DNA from 2 places in the Bacillus sp. URHA0034 genome. Region 2 is predicted to be linked to the other one. Evidence: riboswitches for the same ligand, from Rfam matches in the RefSeq annotation. Region 2 holds a riboswitch; the other holds the start of a gene.

Region 1 (7,398 bases), 5.9 Mb from region 2:
TGTTCCATCATTTCATCCACCTGATCCTTATTGGTGACATCCGCCTGTATGGCCACTGCCTGTCCTCCTAAGGTCTCTATTTCACTTACCACACTTTCGGCAAGAGCTTGATTCTTCACATAATTAATGACTACAAATGAGCCTTCCTTAGCAAACCTTTTGGCCATCTCAGCGCCAATCCCTCTGCTTGCCCCCGTAATTAACACGATTTTATCCTGCAAATTCACCGTTTGCCCTCCTTTTATTCAAAATCGGTATCATACCGCTCCACATTTTGCTCTACATTCATCTCAATATCAGTCATCCTGACAAGATCGAGGAGATTAAACCTGCCATCATGGTGCCATCCAGGTTTTGCCTGATTCATCTCGCCAATCGAGGCTATTCGATTGACCCCGTATGCACCCAATTGATTGGCCAAAGAAAACAATCTGTCCGGTGAAACAGCCAGACCACATGATTGTAAATACTGCTGATAAGGCTTTATAGCAGAAAAGACACTTTCCTCTGATTCAACAGAGAATACATGAACGAATCGATTCAAAGGAGATCCCTCAAAACCAGTTTCTTTGTGATAAATCACTGTCCAGGAAGTGTCTGTTTGACTGGATAGTACAGATACGTTTTCATGTTGAAGGGATTCCAGCTGATAGCCGCTTCTTGCCCGTTGAATAGCCATCGACTCTTCATTTGTAAGCTTTGCCCGTGGTCTTTTTTTATGATAGCGTTCTAGTTCTGCGCCTAGCATCTGAGCAAATTGCTTTCCGCTAATCGCACCTCCCTCTTCCACATAAATCGTTTGCGGAGATAAACAGCTTTGTTGGTCATAGATACAAACATCTTCGGCAAGCTTTTTGATCGTTTCATAGTAAAGATCTGAAGTTAATGCTTCCTTCCCGATGTAGGCAAAGCTGATTTTATGTCCATAGCTTAAGAACTTTTTATGAAGAGGGACCTTGACTCTAAGTTTTTTAACGGTTTCGTTTGAACCGTATACAATCACTGCCTCGCATTTTTCGACAGCTGGATCTTCCAGTCCATCCGTCCCGCCTTTCCACGGGAGGATGGCGATGGTTTCCGCCAATTTTTTATCCACCTCTGCTAATGACTCCGTAAAGAGTACGGGAAAAAGAGGTTCTGACATCGATGTTTTGCCGATATTCCCTGACTTTACCAAAAGCCCCATAATCAAACTCCATACCTGTACTCCAGGAACATTCCCGGAGAAAACATGGAATATGGTACTTGGCCCAAAGGCTCTGCTCATCCCGCCTGACTTTCGAGGGCGAAACTCATCTAACATGGCAGGCTGGTCAAACTCCTCGTCAAGAAAGCGCAGCAATTCTTTTTTACGAAAGGTCCGTATATATCTTTTTAATTGAAGCCGTACCATTTCTTCATCATAGCCTGTCATCACAGGGATGAGACTTTCCGCTAATTTTCGGAGCGGATAGTCAGGATTCAGCCATTTTTGAACCGCCAAGTCTATTTTTTCAACAATATCCGTAATAGATAAAGTGGATAAATACTGGTCCCGATTCGATTGAACTTGTTGAATGATTCCCTTCAATTCTTCCCCCGTAATCACAGGGAATTTTAATATATACGTCCTATCTCTTGTGATAACTGTTTTTGACTGAAATTGGGTGAATTCAATGGAGTCCGGTACACAGAAAACATTTAGTTCCTCGATATTATTCATTTTGGCTGGCACCACCTGAATTTACCTGCATCAGCTGGTCCACCGCAATGGAACATCCTCTTGCCTCGGATCCCTTAATTCTTCCGACGAGCACAAATCCATGCTCCGTTTTATACCCCATATCTTCTGTTAAAATCGCCAGGCAGGAATTCCAGTTGGCAAGATCATAGTGAGCAATGACGCCTTTCTCCCCATCCTTAACCGGCTCTAATGTTTCAGTGTTAAGTATAACGGTCTTTACCCATGACGGACCTTTTTTATCAAAGATTCCTAAAGTATTTAGATAAGTGCTACGTATGGTTTGATCATAGATTTGCGAACTCAACTCTGTCATTCCATACATATTGATGCAATAATTACGTTCCACCTGAAAAAAATCATGGAAATCAGCGTATAAATTCTCCATTTCCACTTCACGGGATTGTCCCTTAAAGCCCCCGGTATCAAAAATTCGGCTATCATTTGCCAGATTGAACTGAAGTTGTTTTTCTTTCAGATAATCAAGTATATGGACATAGGCAAAGGTGGCGCCTATTAACAGCACAGGCTCTTTTTGTTTTTCACACCTTCTTAACTCGCTGATCAGCCCTTCTATATCTAGTCCCTTTTCAGTGAAGAAGAATTTGCTATTTTCAGTACCGAAAAAGGAAACGGCATTGGTTAAATATCTGGATAAAGAAGAATTTTGATTCAGATCTTCTGCAGGTGACAGAACAAAGATGGTCATATTCTCGCGATCAGGCAGGACAAAATCCTTAAACGGGCCCTTCATGGATGCATCCCACACCGCAAGATCCGGGTGATAATTTTTTCCCTTTGCCTCCGGGTTTGTAGTACCCGAAGTCATAAAAACGTGTTCCACTTCTTCTATTGGCTCACAGGATAATTTCAATTCTTTATATCCCTGAATGGGCATGGGAGGAATCTGATTCCAATGTTTGACGGTTAGAGGTGTCCTTTTTTTCGCCTGACAAAATTTCTTATAAGCAAGATTATGCTTGAACTGGTAACGAAACAATTTTAGCGCCAGCTCATTATAGGAATTTTCCTGTTCATCAGGATTAGTAAATCTTCCTTCTTCACAACTTATTATAAATTCAAGAATTTGTTCGGTTAGAATTTTAGAGTCTTCTCTCATTTTTGAGCCCCTCTTTTCAGTTTATTGGGTATGTTTATGAGTAATAACTGAAGCAGTACGCTTGAAAATGCTCCGATTAAAATACTGTTAGAAAGGAATGTACCCAGGATTCCTTTCAGATTCGTGGCATAGTTAGGCAATGAAATCGCAAGCAGAATGGAAAGCCCCATAATTAAATAGTTTTTTTCTGAATGCTCCGCTTTTGCTAAAATAGAAAAACCTGTCGATACAAGCGTCGCTGCCGCAGGTAAAAAGATACCCCCAACCACTGCATCAGGTGTTAATGCAAGCAGAGCACCAACCTTAGGAAAAAAACCGAACAACAAGAAAATCGCACCAGCCACCATAACTGGATATCTAGATCCGACTCCTGTCAACCTAAGCAGCCCGACATTTTGTGCATAAGCTGTAGTCGGGAAACCGCCAATAAGTGAAGAGAGGAATGACCCGGCTGATTCGCCTGCAAAGCCATTGCGAATCCGTTTTGAATCTATTTCCGTATGTAGCATCGCTCCCGATGCTTGATATACACCCATTGCTTCGATGATCGCTACGATATACGCCACAAAAAAGGTAAGAAAAGTGTCCCAATGAAAAGCTAAATTTCCGTATGGAAGCAGGTGCGGAATTCCGAACCACGGTTTACTGTCTATCATCGAAAAATTTGTTTTTCCTAGAATCATAGCAAGGACATCACCAATAACGAGAGCAATTAAGAATGAATAGGATTTCCAAATGCCTTTGCCAAAAAGAGATAATAATACAACAATAATCGAAGTTGAAATCGATAATAATAGAGTCGATGGGCTGGCAAACGACTCATCACCTGGGGACCCTCCTAAAAATTCGTATAAGGTAAACCCAGATAATGATATTCCAACCAGAAAGATGACGGTGCCAGAAATAACGGGTGTAAATAATCCTTTCAAACGTCCAATAATCCCGGTAATAGATAGCAGAAAAACGATAATGGAACTAAGGAAAATACCACCGCTTGCAGCTGCCAAGCCGTTCGCCTTGCCAGCAGCTATCATAATAGAATCAAATGCGGCAGATGGCCCTTGAATAATTGGCAATCTTACTAATTTGGCAGCTTGTGTCAATGTCACAATACCGGCTGTAATAAATATGGCATTAACGATATTGGCTGATTGTGATAGAGGTAACCCAATCATCGCCGCGACAAATATTGGATCAAGCCACACATTGGATACACCAACATGCTGCAGAGCATATAAAAAGGTTTTAAATGGAGGGAGTTTCTCCTCCAACCCAATAGGCATTTCTTTGTAGCTCATACTTTGACCTTCGTTGATCTCTTCCATGATGTAATCTCCTTCTCTATTTATCTATTTAAGTTTTATTGCTCCCTGTAATGATGCTGTTTTAATAGGAAAAAGCCAGATCCTGTAATGGACCTGGCTTTTGCAGCTTATGAAAAAAATAGACTTCCACTTAGCTACTTTCCTACGCTGGTATCATCCAGATCAGGTCCAAAGGGTTAAAAAACAGGTGTTTTTCTCTCAGCCCATAAATGGGGCACCCCTAGTAGTAATGCATATTTATGATATTCAATTTATAATAACTCGTAAATATATGAAAGTAAAGGTTCACGTCTTCTCTTTATTTATCGTTTTACCTTTTATAGTAGTTTTAGCGTTTTCCTGAATAGTACCTCGCACCCACGAGCAACATCTTCAAAAGAACTCCACTCATCGGGATGATGACTGATACCACTCTTGCTCCTTACAAAAATCATTCCAATATCTGTGAGTTCTCCCATCCCATCGCATCATGGGCAGGGCCGCTTGGTAATTCATAAGCAGGATACGGTAATTCTTGCAGAGAATCCTTTACTGCTTTCGTCACGATTGGTGAACTCTTCACAGATGAGAGGGATTGAACCTTCCTAATTCACACCAAAACCTTGGTTTGCCGCAATGGCCTGGATAGAATCATAGATTTTAGCAAATGTAGTTTCACGCCGCTCATTATCTATATCACGAACATCAAGTGTAAAATCCACTTTCCCGGGAATGACATTACTGCTTCCAGGTTTTACTTCCAATTTCCCTACTGTCGCCACATTTCCACTACTGTCCTGTGCAATTTTCTCAATCGCTAGAATACATTCTTCGGCAGGTGTTAACGCTCTCTTTCTCTCGTTCATCCCTGTCGTTCCTGCATGTCCCGCTTCACCCGTAATGGTTACTTCCGCCAATAAAAAATAGGAGAAGAACAATGTCTTCTCCAACCAGCCTTTTCAGTCTTTAAAAATATTATCAACTTTTCTGATTTTGAACAAGTCTTAATAAAAATTACTCTTTTACAGAAAATTTTTTCTCAGATTTTATCTTTTGTAAAAATCCCTGAACTCCCTCAAAAGCTTTCTTGGGAATCTGGTCATCCTCTTCCAAGAATGGCTCTTTGTGCAACACTTCAATAGAACCTGGTCCTGTATAATGAATGTTGTCCAACGCTCGGAAGAATCCTGTAAGGTATATCACACCTTCACCAGGCAGAAGGCGTTCTCCGTCGTGTGCATCGCTAGGAGCTTGATCAGTGTCGTTCACATGGACATACACGATTTGCTTTGGTGACAACGAAAGAAGGTCATCAATCGTTCCTTCCGTTGTATACCAATGATAACTATCGAGCAACAAACCGATATTCGATGCACCAATGCCGTCTATGTACTCTAATGTATCCTTCAACGTGTACACAAACGGATAGGCTTTATTGCGTAAATGATGAGGGCCGACAAATTCCAACCCCAACCGAATCCCATATGGTGCAAGAACATTTGCAATTAAACGAAAACGTAGTGCCAGTGCAAGCTCCACCCGTTTCTCTAATTTTCCCAGTTCTTCCTGAAACACCGCTTCGTCCGCATATACATCAATTGGTGCGAAAAGCTGCTGCACATGGTTGTGGCCATCGATTGATGAACCCCCCGTACCATATGCGGCACGGCTTGAATCTTAAAGGAAAAGTATTATCAGTATTATAATGAGAGGCTCTATGAAATGCGAGAAACAGGAATCATTCAAGATAAACCGATTCGTTTTAATTATAATGGCGAAATGATGGAGTGGGATTGGTTGAATCAATGATTACGGCAAATGGCTTCTAGAAAAAATAGGACCCCTATATAAGAGAATCCTAATATTTGAAAAACAGTTGCTTCTTTATTGGCAATAATAAAACTTTTACTTATACAAATTTTCAATCGTACAATATATATGCAAAAATTTATGTATTTTGATACTAAAATTACTAGATCTGTGAAGAAACTATAAAATAACCTTTTTAATCCCAGACAAAAAAATATTGAGCAAGCTCTGTTGAGAAATAGAGTTTGGAGTTCAAACAACACAATGCCAAACAAGATCCATTTTTCCGGATAAAACTTGGCACTTTGTTGTTTAGTTTAGTTAAGTATACATTTTTTCTTAGACTTACCTTATAAATATAACAATACCATTTAACTCCATCCTTTTAGTCGACAAAAATGCCCCAGCCGTCAGAATAACCACCATATGGTTTACTTAAGTCATCTAGTTTCTTCTGTATGTTGATTAATTCATTATAATTCAAAAGCATTCTTTTTGAGCAACAACATGCCCACTCGTCCGTTTCATCGTCTTGATCTAAAAAACAATTGAACCCTTCTCCTTTTAGTACATTCGATAATTTTTCACCTGTTGTTTGATCAGGCACAGCCACAAAAAATTCGACTGTTTGTTGTTTTTTAAAATTTATTCCATCTTTATAAAGACTTTGTAAAGCCTCTCCATCACCATCATTAGGAAATTTCATTCGTTTTCCCTCCATCTTCGTATACTTTCAAAGTTGTTATTATAATTCAATTATTTCTTTTCGACCAGTCATAAGATTAAGCTCATTCATTACTACTAGTATTCATCTCATATACAGGGTTAATTACTTTTTCTGTATTCCTAATTCATGGTAATTTACTGAATTAAATATAAACACGCCATAAGGGTTCATTATTAGATTAAAATCGCTATTTCAATAAAAAAATCTATTATCATTTTAGCGTCAGTATAGAAAAAAATAAAAGACGAAAAAAGGTACAGTCTCCACTTGAAGACAGTACCCTTTTCAGTATCAATCATTAATAATTCTCTGTTGATGTCTAAGCTCATATTTGATTCAAAGAAGTGACCGGAGTATTGTATGGATCATTTGATCTAGTGGTTACGTCAGTATCGTTTTGGTTAACACTGGTATCAACTCGTTGTCCTTCCCTTAAACGGTTTTGTCGGCGTTCCGCCACAACAAGGAATTTACCTTCTTTTACATAACCTTCGTAATGGTCAGCCTCTTCTTCAGGAATTCCTAATCCAATTAAAACTCCTGCCAAACCTCCTACTCCTGCTCCGGCAGCCGCCCCAGTTAAGGAAGCAGCTAATGGTCCAGCCGCTATAATAGGTCCGATTCCTGGTATAGCGAGGGCACCAACCCCAACAAGGAGTCCTACTAACCCACCAAGTGCACCGCCTGTCGCAGCTCCAGTAAGAGTGCTTTTTTCAGT
Region 2 (7,398 bases):
TTAAAACAGGTTCTTTTCGATTATGGGTTGCTTCTTGATATGAATAAGCCAACTTGATCAATGTTGGCTCATCAAATGCTTTTCCCAGCATTTCCATTCCTATAGGTAGGCCATTATCACTGAAACCGGCAGGAACTGAGATGGCTGGGAAGCCTGAAAAAGGACTTAACCGATTAGCATTTCCTGCACCCTGCCCACTACCTACTACGGCTGGTAATGCACTAGAAGTTGGATAAACAAGTGCATCAAGCCCAAATTCATTAAAAGTGGTCATTAAGCTTTCCTTAGCCAGTTTTGGACGTTCCGTTATAATCCTCTGGTAATCTACATTCGTTTCTAGAGATCCCATATTATTTCTTGAGATTAAACCGCTTTTTAAGCTCGGATGATATAGTCCGCTATTAATGATATCTGTCAATGTATGAACAGGTGCATTGGGTCCAAGTGATGCTAAGTAGTCATTTAACTGAAACTTAAATTCATATCCGCTTAAGCTTGGATACGCTAGAATTTGATCAAGATTCGGTATGGTGACCTCATATACTTCGGCCCCTTGCTCTTTCATATCAGCAATGGCTTGGTCCATGACGTTATTTATTTGTGGATCGTTTCCGAATAAGGCTCGTACGATCCCAATGCGTGCTTTTTTCAATCCATTTTTCTTAAGGTAATGTGTATACGTTTGCGGCACTTTACCGACGCTGGCTTCCGTTACTGGATCGGCTGGGTCATACCCGGCAATCGCATCAAGTACCACGGCAGCATCTTCCACTGTACGAGCAATCGGTCCGCCGACATCCTGTGAGAGTGCAAGTGGAATAATTCCATCCCTGCTGGCTAGTCCCATGGTTGGCCGGATTCCAACAAGATCATTAAAAGATGACGGAATTCGAATGGACCCCCCCGTATCTGTCCCTAATCCGACCGTTACGAAGTTTGAAGTAACAGCCGCTGCCGTACCTCCGCTCGAACCGCCAGGATATCTTGTCGTATCATATGGATTATACGTTTGCCCCCCCAAAGAACTAATCGTTTCAAATCCAAACGCAAATTCATGAAGGTTTGCTTTTCCAAGGATAATCGCCCCTTCTTCTCTTAATCTCTTCGTTTGGTAAGCATCATTCAATGGAACCGACCCTTTTAGCGACAGGGAACCGGCTGTCGTCGGCATATCGTATGTATCAAAGTTGTCTTTTAAAATAACTGGGATTCCATGTAATGGACCACGGACTTTGCCAGCTTTTCGTTCTTGATCCAGTTGCTTTGCCTCAGCAATCGCATCTTTGTTAATCGTAATAATAGAGTGAATACTATCATCATACTCCCCGATTCGATCTAAGTAGAATTGAACTAATTGTTCAGACGTCAACGTCCCCTTTTTCATATCATGCTCTAAATCAAGTATTGTCGCTTCCTCAATCTCAGCCGCTAAAGCACTTTTTGCGACAGGACTAGCGGTAATTGCGGCTGCATGTACCGTGGCACCTGCAGGCATGGCTAGTAAACTTCCTGCTAAAACTAAACTCGTTATGAAAGGTATTGATTTCCTCCCCCATTTTCCCATTGGTTGTGACTCCCCCTTAAATTAAGATTCTATGAATATATCAATAATATCTTCATTCGTCCTAAAATATGGAAGGTTTTCTGACAGAGAAAAGGGCTTAGTAGAAATAACGACCTTACCCACTATTCACGCAAGTAGTCTTATCAGACAAGTACCTTAGCCGAGTTTTCTATTCATCAAAAAAACTTTACTGTTCTATTAAAATATCCTTTAAATAATTAAACAGTTTTCAATCATGGTTTGTGTTATTCTATTAAAACAATTCAGTAATTGAAGTAAAGAAACGAGGGAATCCATTGTCACACGGACTTATTCATCATATTGAAATCTATGTTTCCGATTTAAGCAGGACAATTGAATTTTGGGGTTGGTTTTTAGAAAAGTTAGGCTACGAACCTTTTCAAGAATGGGAAAGTGGGCAGAGCTAGAAACTCGGTGAAACATACATAGTCTTTGTGCAAGCTGAGCAGCGGTTTCTTGATATACCCTATCATAGATGTCGGGTGGGTCTAAACCATTTGGCGTTTCACGCAAGTTCACGTCAGCAGGTGGATGAGATGACCAGCGCGTTACAAGAAAGAGGTATTCACATTCTCTATGAAAATAAGCATCCATTTGCAGGAGGAAAATCACATTACGCAGTTTATTTTGAGGACCCAGATCGAATTAAGGTTGAATTATAGCCCCTGAAAGAGAGTGACCTCTAAATGAGGTCTTTTCTATTACGGTTCTTGATTTTTCATGATTTGGTTTACTAAGTTTTGAGTTGCATCTTGTGACGTTGGCGCCGTATTTTCAATCGCCGGCTGGACGTAGTTTAGTGCTGACTGATGAATGTTTTTAAATATCTTCATTTTATTTTCAGGATCGTTCTGATTTGGAATACTTTCGTTCATCATCCATTCCTCCATAGTTATATTCACTTCTTATTTTCTATTTGATTTTGAAAAATATACATGAACTGTTAACTACTAGTAAAATAGACTCAAATTACTAAATTTTATAAATTTCGATTTGATTCTATCCACTTTTCTTGTATACTGAAAAAAGTTAAATAAACATAACTAGGGGAGTCCAATAGTTTGGGCTGAGAGAGAAACACGCTTAAGTTTCTTGACCCTTTGGACCTGATCTGGATCATACCAGCGTGGGGAAGTTGATAAGCATCTTTTATTAAGATTAACTTCTACATACATTTGCCGGGTCCATCCTTTTAAAGGACCCGGCTTTTTTATGTGCTTCTTTTTTCCCATTCATGTTCTAGAACTCGTCCTTTTATTAAATAAAAAGGGAGAGATTTATCAATGGTATCCACCTCATTAAATGAAAAAAACATTTCCATCATGTCAAGCTTTTCAGGCAGTAAAAAAGTTTATGTAGAAGGTTCAAGACCCGATATTAAAGTTCCTATGCGTGAAATTGAACTAAGTCCGACAACAAGTACCTTTGGAGAGGAAGCGAATTCCCCAGTACGGGTGTATGATACAAGCGGCCCCTATACAGATTCAAATTATTCCGTAGACATCACAAAAGGTCTGCCTGCCCTTCGTAGTACATGGATAAATGAACGATCTGATGTTGAAGAATATGAAGCCCGTGAAATCAAACCAGAAGATAATGGGTATCAAGATCTAAACGACCCAAGGGCTAATCATAAAGTTTTTCCTAGATTAAAGCGTAAGCCATTACGAGCAAAAATAGGAAAAAATGTGACACAGCTCCATTATGCAAAAAAAGGAATCATTACACCTGAAATGGAATACATCGCAATCAGGGAAAATATGAAGCCTGAATTTGTCCGTGATGAAGTGGCAAGAGGCCGGGCGATAATCCCTTCTAATATCAACCATCCAGAGACAGAACCAATGATCATCGGACGCCATTTTCATGTAAAAATAAATGCCAACATTGGGAATTCGGCGGTTTCCTCATCGATTGAAGAGGAAGTGGAAAAAATGACGTGGGCTACTCGCTGGGGCGCTGACACGATTATGGATCTTTCTACAGGGAAAAACATCCACACGACTCGTGAGTGGATTATTCGAAACTCAGCCGTTCCTGTTGGTACGGTTCCGATTTATCAAGCCTTAGAAAAAGTAAATGGAATTGCCGAAGATCTAACTTGGGAAGTTTACCGTGATACCTTAATTGAGCAGGCTGAACAAGGTGTCGATTACTTTACCATCCATGCCGGTGTCTTATTACGATATGTTCCGTTAACAGCGAAACGGTTAACCGGAATTGTCTCACGTGGCGGATCGATTATGGCCCAATGGTGCTTACACCATCATAAAGAAAACTTTTTATATACTCACTTTGAAGAGATCTGTGAAATTATGAAATCATACGATGTGGCCTTCTCATTAGGAGATGGTTTACGTCCAGGTTCTATTGCCGATGCAAATGATGAAGCACAATTTGCGGAATTAGAAACTCTAGGCGAATTAACGAAGATTGCTTGGGAACATGACGTACAGGTAATGGTCGAAGGTCCAGGACATGTACCGATGCACCTCATTAAAGAGAACATGGATAAACAACTAGAAATTTGTAAGGAAGCGCCCTTCTATACACTGGGACCTCTTACTACGGATATTGCTCCCGGATATGACCATATAACCTCTGCGATTGGAGCCGCAATGATTGGCTGGTTTGGAACCGCCATGCTATGTTATGTAACTCCAAAAGAACATCTTGGCTTACCAAATAGAGACGATGTTCGCGAAGGAGTCATTACCTACAAAATTGCTGCACATGCGGCTGATTTAGCTAAAGGACATCCCGGTGCACAAATTAGAGATGATGCATTATCAAAGGCTCGTTTTGAATTCCGTTGGAGAGATCAATTTAATTTATCTTTGGATCCTGAACGTGCACTAGAATACCATGATGAAACCCTGCCTGCTGAAGGGGCCAAAACAGCCCATTTCTGCTCCATGTGCGGGCCAAAATTTTGCAGCATGAGAATCTCTCATGATATTCGGAACGCTGCAAAAGAAAACCAACTTGATCAGAAGCAAGAGATTGAAAAAGGAATGAGGGAAAAAGCCGAAGAGTTTAGACATTCTGGTGGTAACATCTATCAGTAAATTTGTTTCAGGAAATCGCAATAACTAAATGTGCCTTAAAAAACCTTACCTAAGTTTCTTGTCAAGGTAAGGTTTTTCTCTTTGCATTTTGATTAGAGGAAAAAAATTAATTATTTTGAGTTCAAATGATAATAATAAAAAAACATATTAATGCTTTTATGATTATGCAATGGTTTCATACATAATGGAAGAAGCTCTAGTTGGTGAACCTATGTTTCCTATTATGATGGGTATTATCACAATCCTCAGTGCATGCAAGTGGGGAGATTGGAAAAATTGGGTTATCTCCACACAATTCAATATTTCATTCTTGGTGACATGCTTTATAACTTGTTTACTTGGGATTATTCGTTATGGACCTATCCTCACCCACCCAATTTACTACCCAACCACTTAACGAATAATCTTTATATCATGTTTACAATGTATCCCAGTACGATGTTAATTTTTTTATTTCGGTTCCCTAAAAATAACGTTAGGAAGCAAATTCTTTATATTTTACTTTGGATTGTTTTATGGTTAATTTTCGAACTATTTATGGTAATCAATGGTTTTTGTGTTTACAGTCACGGCTGGACTTATGGCGGGTCGATTGTGTTTGCGTGCCTTATGGTTCCCATGTTGTTGCTGCACATAAAAGACCAATATTAGCCTACATTCTATCAGTCCCAATTATTGTGTTTCTACTTTTATGGTTCCATGTTCCTGTTTTTGACATGAAATAATCACAAGAAAATTGACGTATGTTAATCATACGTCAATTCGTGTGTTGATTTTATTTAAGTTACTGCATCTGCGGTACTTTTTTTATGGCCTTCTTTTGGATTGGTGCTTCTTCCTTTTTACCAGGTCGGCGGATAAAGAAAGCTAAAATAAAGGCAGCAATCGATAAATAGGTGGCAATCATAAAGGCATCATCGATCCCCATTACGGTTCCCTGTTTAATAGCCATCGCCATATGAACCTTATCCGTCGGAGAAATCTGTTCCCGACTCAAAATAGATTCCATATGTTCTTTCCCTTGATTGGTCATGATAGAGACAAAAAAGGCCATGCCAACTGCCCCTGCCACCATCCTTAACGTGTTCACCATCGCGGTACCATATCGATTTAAACTAAGTCCCAAATCATTGAGACCCGCTGTAAAAATCGGCATCATTAGGATTGACATTCCAAACATCCGTGCCGTATAAATCCATAAAACATAAGTATATGATGTATTCGTATGAAGCTTTGTTAGTGCATAAGTAGTTACAATCGTGATCGCTAAGCCAACGATTGCTAACCATCTTGCACCATATCGATCGAACAACTTCCCAGTGATGGGTGACATGATCCCCATCACGATGCCGCCTGGGAGGAGCATGAAACCTGCCTCAAGCGGGGTGAAACCATGGATATTTTGCATATAAATCGGCATTAAAATCATTCCTGAGAACATCGCCATCGTGACAATCACGTTAATAATCGTGGTTAACGTAAACATACGATACTTGAAAATCCGGAATTCTAGAATAGGATGACCCACCGTTAATTGACGCCACACGAACAGAACGAGGCTTATTCCTCCGATGACAAACAAAGTAACGACCTCCGGATCGGTCCACCCTTTGGTTCCTCCTGTCGAAAAACCATAAAGTAAACCGCCAAATCCAATCGTCGATAAAATCACACCAAGAACATCTAATTTTGGACGGCTTGTTTCTGTCACATTTTTTACAAAGAAAATAGCTAATATAAAGTCGATCACTGCAACCGGTGCAATGATATAAAACATCGTATGCCACGAGTAGGTTTCAATGACCCACCCTGCCCAAGTTGGACCGATTGCTGGAGCAAAGTTCATAGCAACACCAAAAATCCCCATCGCGAACCCGCGCCGTTCAATTGGAAAAATCGTAAAAATAACATTTGTTATTAATGGAAATAGAATGCCTGCCCCGATTGCCTGGACAACACGGCCAATTAAGATGATATTAAAAGTAGGTGCAATCGCACAAATAAACGTACCAACTGCAAATACACCCATCGAGAATAAAAATAATTGCCTTGTTGTATATCTTTCCATTAAAAACGCCGTAACCGGGATCACAATCCCATTGGTTAACATAAAGATGGTACTCAACCAGTTTGCGGTAGAAGCTGAGATATCAAAATTGTCCATAATTTTTGGCAATGCTACATTAATGACGGTTTGATTCAAAAATGCCACAAAAGCCCCAGCTAATAAAACCGCAAATATCGGTGTTGTTCGAATAACCTTGTTTGTTGTTTCAGTAGTACCCAAGTGAATAATTCCTCCCGTATTTCTATTTCTAATATGACCTTAGTTAGTATATTACTGGATAGCATGTGTATACAAGGAAAAAGAAACATTCGAAGCATGGGGACGGTTCTTATGCTTCCTTCGAAGCATGAGAACCGTCCCCATGCTCCATTCTTCTAGAATTCTTCGTATGTAGCGGGATCTTGATTGTTGATTCTTCCATCCGGGCGAGTTAATCCTGATATTATGTTCATTTCTGTTTCATCTAAGGAAAAATCAAATATCGAGATATTTTCAAGCTGCCGTTCCGGTGATCCAGATTTAGGGATTGAAATGGCCCCCAGTTGATAATGCCAACGTAAAATAATCTGTGAAATCGATTTATGATGGTGTTCGGCAATTTGCTGAAGGGTATCATTTTGAAACACTTCATTTGCCCGTGCTAATGGACTCCAGGATTCGGTTACAATATTGTTTCC

The links. Region 2 has a riboswitch for thiamine pyrophosphate ahead of thiC (phosphomethylpyrimidine synthase ThiC). Riboswitches for the same ligand answer to the same signal wherever they lie in the genome.
Region 1: it holds a riboswitch for thiamine pyrophosphate, as region 2 does, so the genes downstream of both, ACZ9EE_RS31905 (solute carrier family 23 protein) here and thiC (phosphomethylpyrimidine synthase ThiC) in region 2, are expected to answer to the same signal.

Annotation. Positions count from the first base shown of each region.
Region 1 covers NZ_JBWCDK010000002.1:6,139,207-6,146,604, forward strand. Annotated here, with positions in the region: gene ACZ9EE_RS31890 (3-oxoacyl-ACP reductase) at 1-227, opposite strand, end outside; gene ACZ9EE_RS31895 (acyl-CoA reductase) at 242-1,702, opposite strand; gene ACZ9EE_RS31900 (LuxE/PaaK family acyltransferase) at 1,695-2,840, opposite strand; gene ACZ9EE_RS31905 (solute carrier family 23 protein) at 2,837-4,165, opposite strand; TPP riboswitch at 4,288-4,397, opposite strand; gene ACZ9EE_RS31910 (peptidase dimerization domain-containing protein) at 4,750-5,094, opposite strand; gene ACZ9EE_RS31915 (sugar phosphate isomerase/epimerase family protein) at 5,159-5,764, opposite strand; gene ACZ9EE_RS31920 (ribonuclease E inhibitor RraB) at 6,339-6,659, opposite strand; gene ACZ9EE_RS31925 (general stress protein) at 7,006-7,398, opposite strand, start outside.
Region 2 covers NZ_JBWCDK010000002.1:272,233-279,630, forward strand. Annotated here, with positions in the region: gene ACZ9EE_RS03600 (amidase family protein) at 1-1,564, opposite strand, end outside; partial or broken gene ACZ9EE_RS03605 (VOC family protein) at 1,861-2,247, shown strand; gene ACZ9EE_RS03610 (hypothetical protein) at 2,287-2,463, opposite strand; TPP riboswitch at 2,621-2,735, shown strand; gene thiC (phosphomethylpyrimidine synthase ThiC) at 2,869-4,653, shown strand; gene ACZ9EE_RS03620 (CBO0543 family protein) at 4,906-5,304, shown strand; gene ACZ9EE_RS03625 (DHA2 family efflux MFS transporter permease subunit) at 5,438-6,940, opposite strand; gene ACZ9EE_RS03630 (aldo/keto reductase) at 7,096-7,398, opposite strand, start outside.